2 regions of the Roseateles sp. P1_C6 genome follow, and region 2 is predicted to be linked to the other one. Evidence: predicted binding sites of a transcription regulator. Region 2 holds the regulator's gene; the other holds the start of a gene.
The links. Region 2 encodes NrdR, which represses ribonucleotide reductase genes. Its sites were predicted from a motif close to CACNANATNTNGTG; they were not measured.
Positions count from the first base shown of each region.

Region 1: the regulator NrdR is predicted to act here: its motif matches at 3,610-3,623, upstream of AC1D29_RS07675 (ribonucleoside-diphosphate reductase subunit alpha).

Region 1 is NZ_JBFUAK010000003.1:376,751-381,791, reverse strand. Features, by position in the region: gene AC1D29_RS07680 (ribonucleotide-diphosphate reductase subunit beta) at 1-311, opposite strand, end outside; gene AC1D29_RS07675 (ribonucleoside-diphosphate reductase subunit alpha) at 469-3,375, opposite strand; gene AC1D29_RS07670 (sigma-54-dependent transcriptional regulator) at 3,876-5,041, opposite strand, start outside.
Region 2 is NZ_JBFUAK010000009.1:269,263-274,303, forward strand. Features, by position in the region: gene AC1D29_RS20930 (type IV pilin protein) at 1-357, opposite strand, end outside; gene AC1D29_RS20935 (GspH/FimT family pseudopilin) at 456-1,004, opposite strand; gene nrdR (transcriptional regulator NrdR) at 1,151-1,594, opposite strand; gene glyA (serine hydroxymethyltransferase) at 1,604-2,857, opposite strand; ZMP/ZTP riboswitch at 2,917-3,029, opposite strand; gene AC1D29_RS20950 (lytic transglycosylase domain-containing protein) at 3,038-3,883, opposite strand; gene ubiD (4-hydroxy-3-polyprenylbenzoate decarboxylase) at 4,104-5,041, shown strand, end outside.

The sequences.
Region 1 (5,041 bases), on a different contig from region 2:
TCTTTCCAGAGCGCGATGTCGCGGCTCATGTTCACTTCCTGCGGCATCCAGTGGTTGGCGCAGGTGGCGAGGTACTTCTCCCAAGCCCACTTGTACTTGAACGGCACCAGCTGATTGACGTCGGTCTGGCCGTTGATGATGCGCTTGTCGGCAGCCTTCACGCGACGCGCGGTCGTGGGTTCGCCGGACAGCTGGGGAGCGGGGATCGAGACGCTGGCAGCTTCGCGCGACGCAGTCGCCGAAGGCATGGCCGCGAGAGGCTTCGCGGTGTGGGTATCAGTGGACTTCAGGTCTTCGTCCCAATCCAGCATGGTGTCTTTCCTATCACTTCGAATTATCGGCAGTGCTTGTGCAAATCAACAAGGACTAGCAACTGCTATTTGCATCAATCGCGCAAAGTTTGTTGCGCGTGGGCATCGAAAACATGAAGTGCGCACTTGTCTATACAAGTACGCACCCCTGCTTCATTTACTGGCAGGCCTCGCAGCCGGGGTCGTCGATGGCGCAGAACTTCATGTCCGTGGCGGGCAGCTCGGGCTCGACAACGGCGACCGGAGCGACCGGTGCCGCGGCCATCGCTGCGGTGCTGTTGGACACCGCGTTCAGCTGGCCAGAGCGTGTGACCGTGCTCTTCTCGGCCTGCGTCGCGCTGGTGGTGCGCAGGTAGTAGGTCGTCTTCAGGCCGCGCTGCCACGCGAGCTTGTAGGTCTCGTCGAGCTTCTTGCCCGATGCGCCGGCCATGTAGATGTTCAGGCTCTGCGCCTGGTCGATCCACTTCTGGCGGCGCGCGCCGGCTTCGATCAGCCACACGGTGTCGACTTCGAAGGCCGTCGCGTACAGCGCCTTGATCTCCTCGGGCACGCGGTCGATGCGGCGCAGCGAACCGTCGAAGTGCTTGAGGTCCATGACCATCACGTCGTCCCACAGGCCCAGCGCCTTCAGGTCACGCACCAGCGATTCGTTGATGACGGTGAACTCGCCGGACAGGTTGGACTTGACCGACAGGTTGCCGAAGCAAGGCTCGATCGAAGCGTCCACGCCGATGATGTTGGAGATGGTCGCGGTCGGCGCGATGGCCACGCAGTTGCTGTTGCGCATGCCGAAGCTGGCGATGCGGCCGCGCAGTGCGTCCCAGTCCAGCGTCGTCGAGCGATCCACATCGACGTAGCCACCGCGGGCTTCGGCCAGCAGGTCCAGCGAGTCGATCGGCAGGATGCCGCGGTCCCACAGCGAGCCCTTGTAGCTGCTGTAGCGGCCGCGCTCTTCGGCCAGCTCCGTCGACGCCCAGTAGGCGTGATAGCAGACGGCTTCCATCGAACGGTCGGCGAACTCGACGGCAGCTTGCGACGCGTACGGCGTGCGCAGTTGGTACAGCGCGTCCTGGAAGCCCATGATGCCCAGGCCGACCGGGCGGTGGCGCAGGTTGGAGTCGCGCGCCTTCTTGACGGCGTAGTAGTTGATGTCGATGACGTTGTCGAGCATGCGCATCGCCGTGCGCGTCGTCTTCTTCAGCTTGACCTGGTCGATGGCGCCATCCTTGATGTGCTGGGCCAGGTTGACGGAGCCGAGGTTGCAGACGGCGATCTCGCTGTCGTTGGTGTTCAGCGTGATCTCGGTGCACAGATTGGACGAGTGCACGACGCCGACATGCTGCTGCGGGCTGCGCACGTTGCAGGCGTCCTTGAACGTGATCCAGGGGTGGCCCGTCTCGAACAGCATCGACAGCATCTTGCGCCACAGGTCCTTGGCCGGCATGCGCTTGAAGAGCTTCAGCTCGCCGCTGTCGACCTTGCGCTCATAGCCCACATAAGCTTCCTCGAAAGCCTTGCCGAACTTGTCGTGCAGGTCCGGGCAGGTGGAGGGGCTGAACAGCGTCCAGTCGCCGCCTTCGATGACGCGGCGCATGAACAGGTCGGGAATCCAGTTCGCCGTGTTCATGTCGTGCGTGCGGCGGCGGTCGTCGCCGGTGTTCTTGCGCAGATCCAGGAACTCTTCGATGTCCAGGTGCCAGGTTTCCAGGTAGGCGCAGACGGCGCCCTTGCGCTTGCCACCCTGGTTCACGGCGACGGCCGTGTCGTTGACCACCTTCAGGAAAGGCACGACACCCTGGCTCTTGCCGTTGGTGCCCTTGATGTGCGAGCCGAGTGCCCGCACCGGCGTCCAGTCGTTGCCCAGGCCGCCGGCGAACTTGCTCAGCAGCGCGTTCTCTTTCAGCGCCTCGTAGATGCCGTCGAGGTCGTCGGCCACGGTCGTCAGGTAGCAGCTGGACAGCTGCGAGCGGCGCGTGCCGGCGTTGAACAGCGTCGGCGTGCTGGACATGAAGTCGAAGCTGGACAGCACTTCGTAGAACTCGATGGCGCGGGCTTCGCGGTCGATCTCGCCCAGCGCCAGGCCCATGGCCACGCGCATGAAGAAGGCCTGCGGCATCTCGATGCGCTCATCGGCGATGTGCAGGAAGTAGCGGTCGTACAGCGTCTGCAGGCCGAGGTAGTCGAACTGCAGGTCGCGTTCGGCCTTCAGCGCGGCGCCCAGCTTGGCCAGGTCGTACTGGCCCAGCTTCTCGTCCAGCAGCTCGGCCTTGATGCCGCGCTTGATGTAGCCGGGGAAGTAGTCGGCATATTTCTGCGCCATTTCGGCTTGCGTCACTTCACCGCCGATGATTTCGCGGCGGATGGTGTGCAGCAGCAGGCGAGCGGTGGCGCGGCTGTAGCCGGGGTCCTTCTCGATCAGCGTGCGGGCGGCCAGGATGGCGGCCTTGTAGACCTCGTCGATGGCGACGCCGTCGTACAGGTTGCGCTGCGTCTCGGCCAGCACGGGGTCGGGCTTCACGTCGGCGCCGAGGTTCTCGCAGGCCGAGGCGATCAGCGACTTCAGCTGGCCCAGGTCCAGCGGGCGACGCTCGCCGCGGTCCACCACCATCAGCGCCGGTTCGGCGGCCCGGCTGGCTTCACCTTGGGCGGAGCGCTCCTGCGTGCGGCGCTCGCGGTACAGCACGTAGGCGCGGGCGACTTCGTGGTTGCTGCTGCGCATCAGGCCCAGTTCGACCTGGTCCTGCACGTCTTCGATGTGGAAGGTGCCGCCGCTGGGGCGCGAACGCAGCAGCGCGCGCACGACGTTCTGGGTCAGCTGCTCGACCGTCTCACGCACGCTGGCCGACGCGGCACCGCTGGTGCCATGCACGGCCAGGAAGGCCTTCATCAGCGCGACGGCAATCTTGCTCGGCTCGAACGAGACCACGGCGCCGTTGCGGCGAATGATCTGGTAGGCCTGGTAGGTCGACAGCGTCGGCTGGCTGCTGGTGGCGTTGGGCGCGTCGGATTCAAACGCGACTGGTGCGGCGGTGGCGGGAGCCTGGCCGGAGACGGCTTGTTGCATGAGGGAATCCTTTATCCAAAAACTGCAGACCAAAGCGCGGCTGCCACCCTGAGGTGGGCCCGCGCTCGGTGGGGGGCTTCAAAAGAGGTATTTCGTCCCTGCCGCTCCATGACTCGGCCGGCATCGCGGCTCGCTTCTCCGGTGTGTCGCTGCGGGCGATTAGCCCCGACAAACAGCGCGTCCGGGAAGATGGTCATGGGGGGTCGACTGGGTCAGCAGGATAGCACGAGAGGACACTATATATGTGGCGCCCCGACCTCTCAAGCACTACGGCTAGTGTGAAACCCCGTACGGCCCCAGACACACAAACGGCGGCTTCGCGGCCTTGGCCCGATCAATACGGGCACCGCGCGACACAACCCGCATGGGCACTGGGCCGGCGGGCCGCAATGGGCCGCGAGGCCGCGCCGTTGCTGGGCCTGCGTTGCCCGTGGTCGTTGCGCTGCGCCGCTTGCGCAGGATTCAAGCAGGGCAAATCCCGAGAAGGTTTTTGGGGTCGCTCAGGCGTCGCCGGCCGAGATCGCCAGCCGGGCCATGCGGTAGCGGATCTGGCGCAGCGACAGGCCCAGGCTGGCAGCCGCCGCGGTGCGGTTGAAGCGGTGCGCCTCCAGCGCCCGCAGCAGGATCGCGCGCTCCACCTCATCGAGATAGCGCGCCAGGTCATCGGGCAGCTCCTCCGGCAGCAGCAGCCCCTCCGCCACCGGCGAGGCCACCACAGGCGTCTCCAGCGCGGCGAACTGCGACTCGCTGCGCCCCTCGTCCAGCAGCGTGTCCGGCAGGCCCAGGTCGTCGGCGTCTATCCACTCGCCACCGGCCAACGCCAGCGCGCGGTGCAACAGGTTCTCCAGCTCGCGCACATTGCCGGGGAAGGCATACCGCGACAGCGTCTGCAGCGCGTCCGCCGTCAACCGCGGCGTGGGCGACACGCCGGCATCCTGCGCGATGCGCGCCAGCACGCGGTTGCTGATCAGGCCCAGGTCCTCCAGTCGCTCGCGCAGCGGCGGCACGCGGATCTGGATGACGTTGAGGCGGTAGAACAAGTCCTGGCGGAAGCGTCCCGCGGCGACCTCGGCGCCGAGATCCTTGTGCGTGGCGCTGAGGATGCGCACATTGATCGGCGTTTCCGCCGTCGCACCGACGGGCCGCACCGAGCGCTCCTGAATGACGCGCAGCAGCTTGCTCTGCATGGCCAGCGGCAGGTCACCGATCTCGTCGAGGAACAGCGTGCCGCCGTCGGCCGCCTGGAAGAAGCCCTCGCGGTCCTCGTTCGCGCCGGTGAAGGCGCCCTTGCGGTAGCCGAAGAACTCGGCCTCCAGCAGGTTCTCGGGGATGGCACCGCAGTTGACGGCGACGAAGCGCGCTTCGGTGCGCACGCCATGGTCGTGGATGGCGCGCGCGACGAGCTCCTTGCCGGTGCCCGACTCGCCCTGCACCAGCACCGGCGCCATGCTGCGGCCCACCTTGTCGATCAGCGCGCGCACCGAGCGAATGGCCGGTGACTCGCCAACCAAGCGCAGCGCGGTTGCCGACACCGTGCTGGCCGGCGTGGGCGTGCGCACGGGTTCCGGCGCGCGTTGGGCGGGCTGGCGCCCCAGCGCCGAGCCGACGACGAGCCGGAACTGGCGCAGGTCCACCGGCTTGGTCAGGTAGTCGAAGGCGCCGGCCT
Region 2 (5,041 bases):
GCATTCCGCGTCATTGGCCTGCGCACCGGTATCCTTAACGGTTGCAGTGACTTGGTATCCGGAAGCACCAGCCCCCGACACGTCGAGCGTGTAATATTTTTCGAGCGGGGCAAGCTTGGAAGGTTCCAGGCCCAAATCACTAAGGTCGGATGCATAGGTGCTGCGGTTGGACCGATAGCGCTCCTGGGCCTGCACCACAACGGTGAGCAGTGCAGCAGCGTCGGCACGTCTGCTGCGCTGGATGAACGACGTGTAGGAAGGATACGCAACCGCTGCCAGGATGCCGACGATGGCCACCGCGACCATCAGCTCGATCAAGGTGAAACCGCGATGCCGCGGGCGCAGGGACGGACGCATGGCCCGATTTTCGGCAACCTGCCGCAAACGAGTCCCGCGGTAGTTGCCGTCCGTCCGGACTGGAGCGCCGCTGGTCGGCATCCACCACGAACGGGGGACTAGGCGCATTTGGTCATGCCAGCGATCTTTGTGCCGGTGTAGCAGTGCCGCACCCGTCCGGTGATGGCAATGACTTGGCGAATGCCTGTGCCATTGCTCAGGCTCATCTCAATGCTGCCCGTTTGCGTAACCAAGCCTTGGCGATGCTGGAACTCCAGCGTTTCGGCGTTGCTGCGCAGGCTCACGGGCTGGTTGCTTGGCAGCCACGCGGTCTTGATGACCGCGCTACCGGTCGTTTTGCAGATGGCTTGTCCGCCCGCGCAGTCGCAGTCGTTGCGGACGCCGGTGTAAAGCACATAACAGGCGTTGGCGCCCTTGCCGCTGACACGGAAGTAGACCGAATCGTTCAGTCGGGCCGCCTCGCTACGGGCAAAACGCAGGTCGGCAGCCAAGGTCTCCGCGCTCGCCCGGAGGTTTTGCTCTTGCTGCATCTTGGTCATGGCCGGCACAGCTTGGCCCAGCAGCGCGGCACAGATGCCGATGCCGGCGCACAGTTCCACGAGGGTGAAGCCACGGCTGTTGCGGCGGGTGCTGGTGGTGCGGTTCATGGCGTTTCCCTCGGTTCGTTGTTGATGAAACGAACTTTAGGAAGCGGGCCGCGCGGCGTCCTTCCCTCCAAAGGCGGAATGAAGAGGGGGAGGGTGGGGGTGTATCCCCCACGCCTCCCCCTGACGGGTGATAGTGAAAACCCGGGTCAGATCTCGCGGATCAGCTGACGGAACTCGTCGACGTCCTCGAAGCTGCGGTAGACCGACGCGAAGCGTACGTAGGCGACCTTGTCGATGCGCTTCAGTTCACGCATGACGAATTCGCCCAGCCGGGTGGACGCGATCTCACGCGCACCACTGGCAAGCAGCTTTTCCTCGATGCGGTTGATGGCTGCGTCGATCTGGTCGACGCTGACCGGCCGCTTGCGCAGCGCCAGCTGCATGGATGCCCGCATCTTGCCGGCGTCGAAGTCGGCGCGGCGGCCGTCCTTCTTGACGACCGAGGGCAGGGCGATGTCGGCCCGTTCATAGGTCGTGAAGCGCTTGTCGCAGGACAGGCAGCGGCGCCGGCGCCGGACGACGTCGCCCTCGTCCGACTCCCGGGTTTCGGCGACCTGGGTTTCGGTGTGAGAGCAGAACGGACAGCGCATGGGGATCGATTAACCGCGGTAGACCGGGAAGGCGGCCGTCAGCTTGGCAACCTTCTCGCGCACGGCGGCCAGGTTGGCCTCGTCGTGCGGCTTGTCCAGCACGTCGGCGATCAGGTGGGCCGTGGCACGCACCTGCTCCTCCTTGAAGCCGCGCGTCGTCATGGCCGGCGTACCCAGGCGGATGCCGCTGGTGACCATGGGCTTTTGCGGGTCGTTGGGGATGCCGTTCTTGTTGCAGGTCATGTGGGCGGCGCCCAGGATGGCCTCGGCTTCCTTGCCGGTCAGGTTCTTGGGGCGCAGGTCCACCAGCATGACGTGGCTTTCCGTGCCGCCGGAGACGATGCGCAGGCCGCGCTCGATCAGCGTCTCGGCCAGCACCTTGGCATTCTTGACGACCTGTTCCTGGTAAGCCTTGAACTCGGGCGTCAGCGCTTCCTTGAAGGCAACGGCCTTGCCGGCGATGACGTGCATCAGCGGGCCGCCCTGGATGCCGGGGAAGATGGCCGAGTTGATCTTCTTGGCGATCGCCTCGTCGTTCATCAGGATGATGCCGCCGCGCGGGCCGCGCAGGCTCTTGTGCGTGGTGGACGTGACGACGTCCGCATGCGGCATCGGGTTGGGGTACACGCCCGCGGCGATCAGGCCGGCGTAGTGGGCCATGTCGACCATGAAGTAGGCGCCAATCTCCTTGGCGATCTTGCCGAAGCGCTCGAAGTCGATGCGCAGCGAGTAAGCGGACGCGCCGGCAATGATGAGCTTGGGCTTCTTCTCGCGGGCCAGGGCTTCCATCGCGTCGTAATCGATGGCTTCGTTCGCGTCCAGGCCGTAGCTGATGACGTTGAACCACTTGCCGCTCATGTTCAGCGCCATGCCGTGGGTCAGGTGGCCGCCTTCGGCCAGGCTCATGCCCATGATGGTGTCGCCGGGCTGCAGCAGCGCGAAGAACACGCCCTGGTTGGCCTGCGAGCCTGAATTGGGCTGCACGTTCGCGAACTCGGCGCCGAACAGCTGCTTCACGCGGTCGATGGCCAGTTGCTCGACGACGTCGACGTATTCGCAGCCGCCGTAGTAACGCTTGCCGGGGTAGCCTTCGGCGTACTTGTTGGTCAGTTGGCTGCCCTGGGCCTGCATGACGGCCGGCGAGGTGTAGTTCTCGCTGGCGATCAGCTCGATGTGGTCTTCCTGGCGGCGGTTCTCGTTCTGGACGGCGGTCCAGAGATCGGGGTCAACCAGGGCGAGGGTGGAGGTTTTGCGGTCAAACATGGCAGTGTTTCCGAAGGTCAGGCGGTGAATCCCAGGCGCTCAACGAGCGTGCGTGAGGCCAAGGCTGCCCAGGCGAACGGCTGATAGCGGTTGCGACAACCGCCTCACGCTCCCCGGTGGTGGCCCACCTCAGGTCAGCTTGTGACCCTGATCGCCAGTCGCGTGAGCGGCCAGTGTAGTTCAGCGAAGCAGGGCGACCTGGGCGGATTCGCCGGTCGGCGCAGACGCGGCTTCGCGCAGCGGACGCACCGTCGTGTTTGCCGGCACCGTTCGGCCGGTGGCGACGGACTTCAGCAGGTCGTGTTCGGCCAGCACGCGGGCGGCGTAACCCGTGTCGTCGGCCAGATTGGCGGCGCCGACGTAGTAGCGCAGGCCTTCCTCGAGGCCGCCGGCGCGTTGGATGCATTCCTTGAGCACCTGCACGCCGACTCGCAGGTTGGTCACCGGGTCGAAAGCCGCCAGCGTGCCGCCGAAGGCCTCGTACTTGTCGTCGTGGACGCGGGTCATGACCTGCATCAGGCCCTGGGCGCCGACGGAACTTTGCGCGAACGGGTTGAAGCGTGACTCGATGGCCATGATGGCCAGGATGAGCGTCGGCTCGACCTTGGCGCGGTTGCCCACGGCCCATGCCTCCTGCACGAGGCGGCTGATGGGCTCGGGTGCGACGCTGTAGCGGCGCGCCAGCCAGTGGGCGACGGCGGCCTGCTGGCGGCTCAGTTCGCGCGGGTCGGTGGCGGTGGCGCGGGCGATGGCGTCCGGCTCGGCGGCGGCCAGCAGCGTGTTGCCGTCCGCCTCGGCGCGGGCCTCGTGGCGGGCGTTCAGCCAGCCCAGCGTGGCGGACTCCACTTTCTCCCGCAGACCTGCTTGGCTCGTGAACACCAGCAGCACCGACACGACGGCCAGCCCGACCAGGGCCAGCGTGTTGTGGCTGACGACGAGCAGGCCGTTGCCGATGTCCTTGACGAACAGCGACGCCGAATCCCGCACGAGGGCAGCGAAGGTGATGAGGTCTTGACGTGTCGTCATTCGACTCCTTGTGTCGCAGCCCACCTCAGGCTGCCGGCGTGTACGGCGGTCTGGGTGGGGCGACGGTGATAATTTCCCGGCCATCGTTCAGGGCCTGTGGCACTCATGTGCCCGGTGGACCCGGCCGGGTTGGGCTTCAGTACAAACCCGAAGCGGCAGATTTTACGGGTCGAAGATAACCCGTCAAGGCTGTTTTGCCTTGTCAAAACTACTTTTAGTTATGAAATACAGCGACCTGCGGGACTTCATGGCCGGCCTTGAGGGCCTTGGTGAGCTCAAGCGCGTGCGTGAAAAAGTCTCACCCGTGCTGGAGATGACGGCCCTCAGCGACCGCGTGCTAAGGGCGGGCGGGCCGGCGCTTTTGTTCGAGGCGCCGACCGGTCACGCCACCCCTGCCTTGACCAATCTTTTCGGGACAACGCGCCGCGTCGCACTCGGCATGGGCGCTGAGTCTCTGGCCGATTTGAGGGACGTGGGCCGGGTGCTGGCCAGCCTCAAGGAACCCGACCCGCCCAAGGGTTTGAAGGACGCGGGCAAGCTGCTGCAGATGGTCAAGGCGCTGTGGGACATGAAGCCCGCCGTGCAGCGGCGCGCGCCCTGCCAGGAAGAGGTCTTCGAAGGCAGCGACATCGACCTCGGCCGCCTGCCCATCCAGAAATGCTGGCCGGACGACGCAGCCCCCCTGATCACGTGGGGTCTGGTCATTACGCGGGGGCCCAACCGGAACCGGCAGAACCTCGGCATCTACCGCCAGCAGCTGATTGGGCCCCGTCAAGTCATCATGCGCTGGCTGGCGCACCGCGGCGGTGCGCTGGATTTCCGCGACCACGCGCTGGCCCACCCGGGTGAGCCTTTTCCCATCGCCGTCGCGCTGGGTGCCGACCCGGCCACCATCCTGGGCGCTGTCACGCCCGTGCCGGACAGCCTGTCCGAGTACCAGTTCGCCGGCCTGCTGCGCGGCTCGCGCACCGAGCTGGTCAACACCGGCGTCGGCACCGGTCAACCGCTGCAGGCGCCGGCTTCGGCCGAAATCGTGCTGGAAGGTCACATCTCGCCCGCTGCGCCTGGCTTCACCGGCGTCAGCGAGCGCGGCGTGCCGTTGAAAGAGAAGGGCGGCTATCTGCACGCACTGGAGGGCCCGTTCGGCGACCACACCGG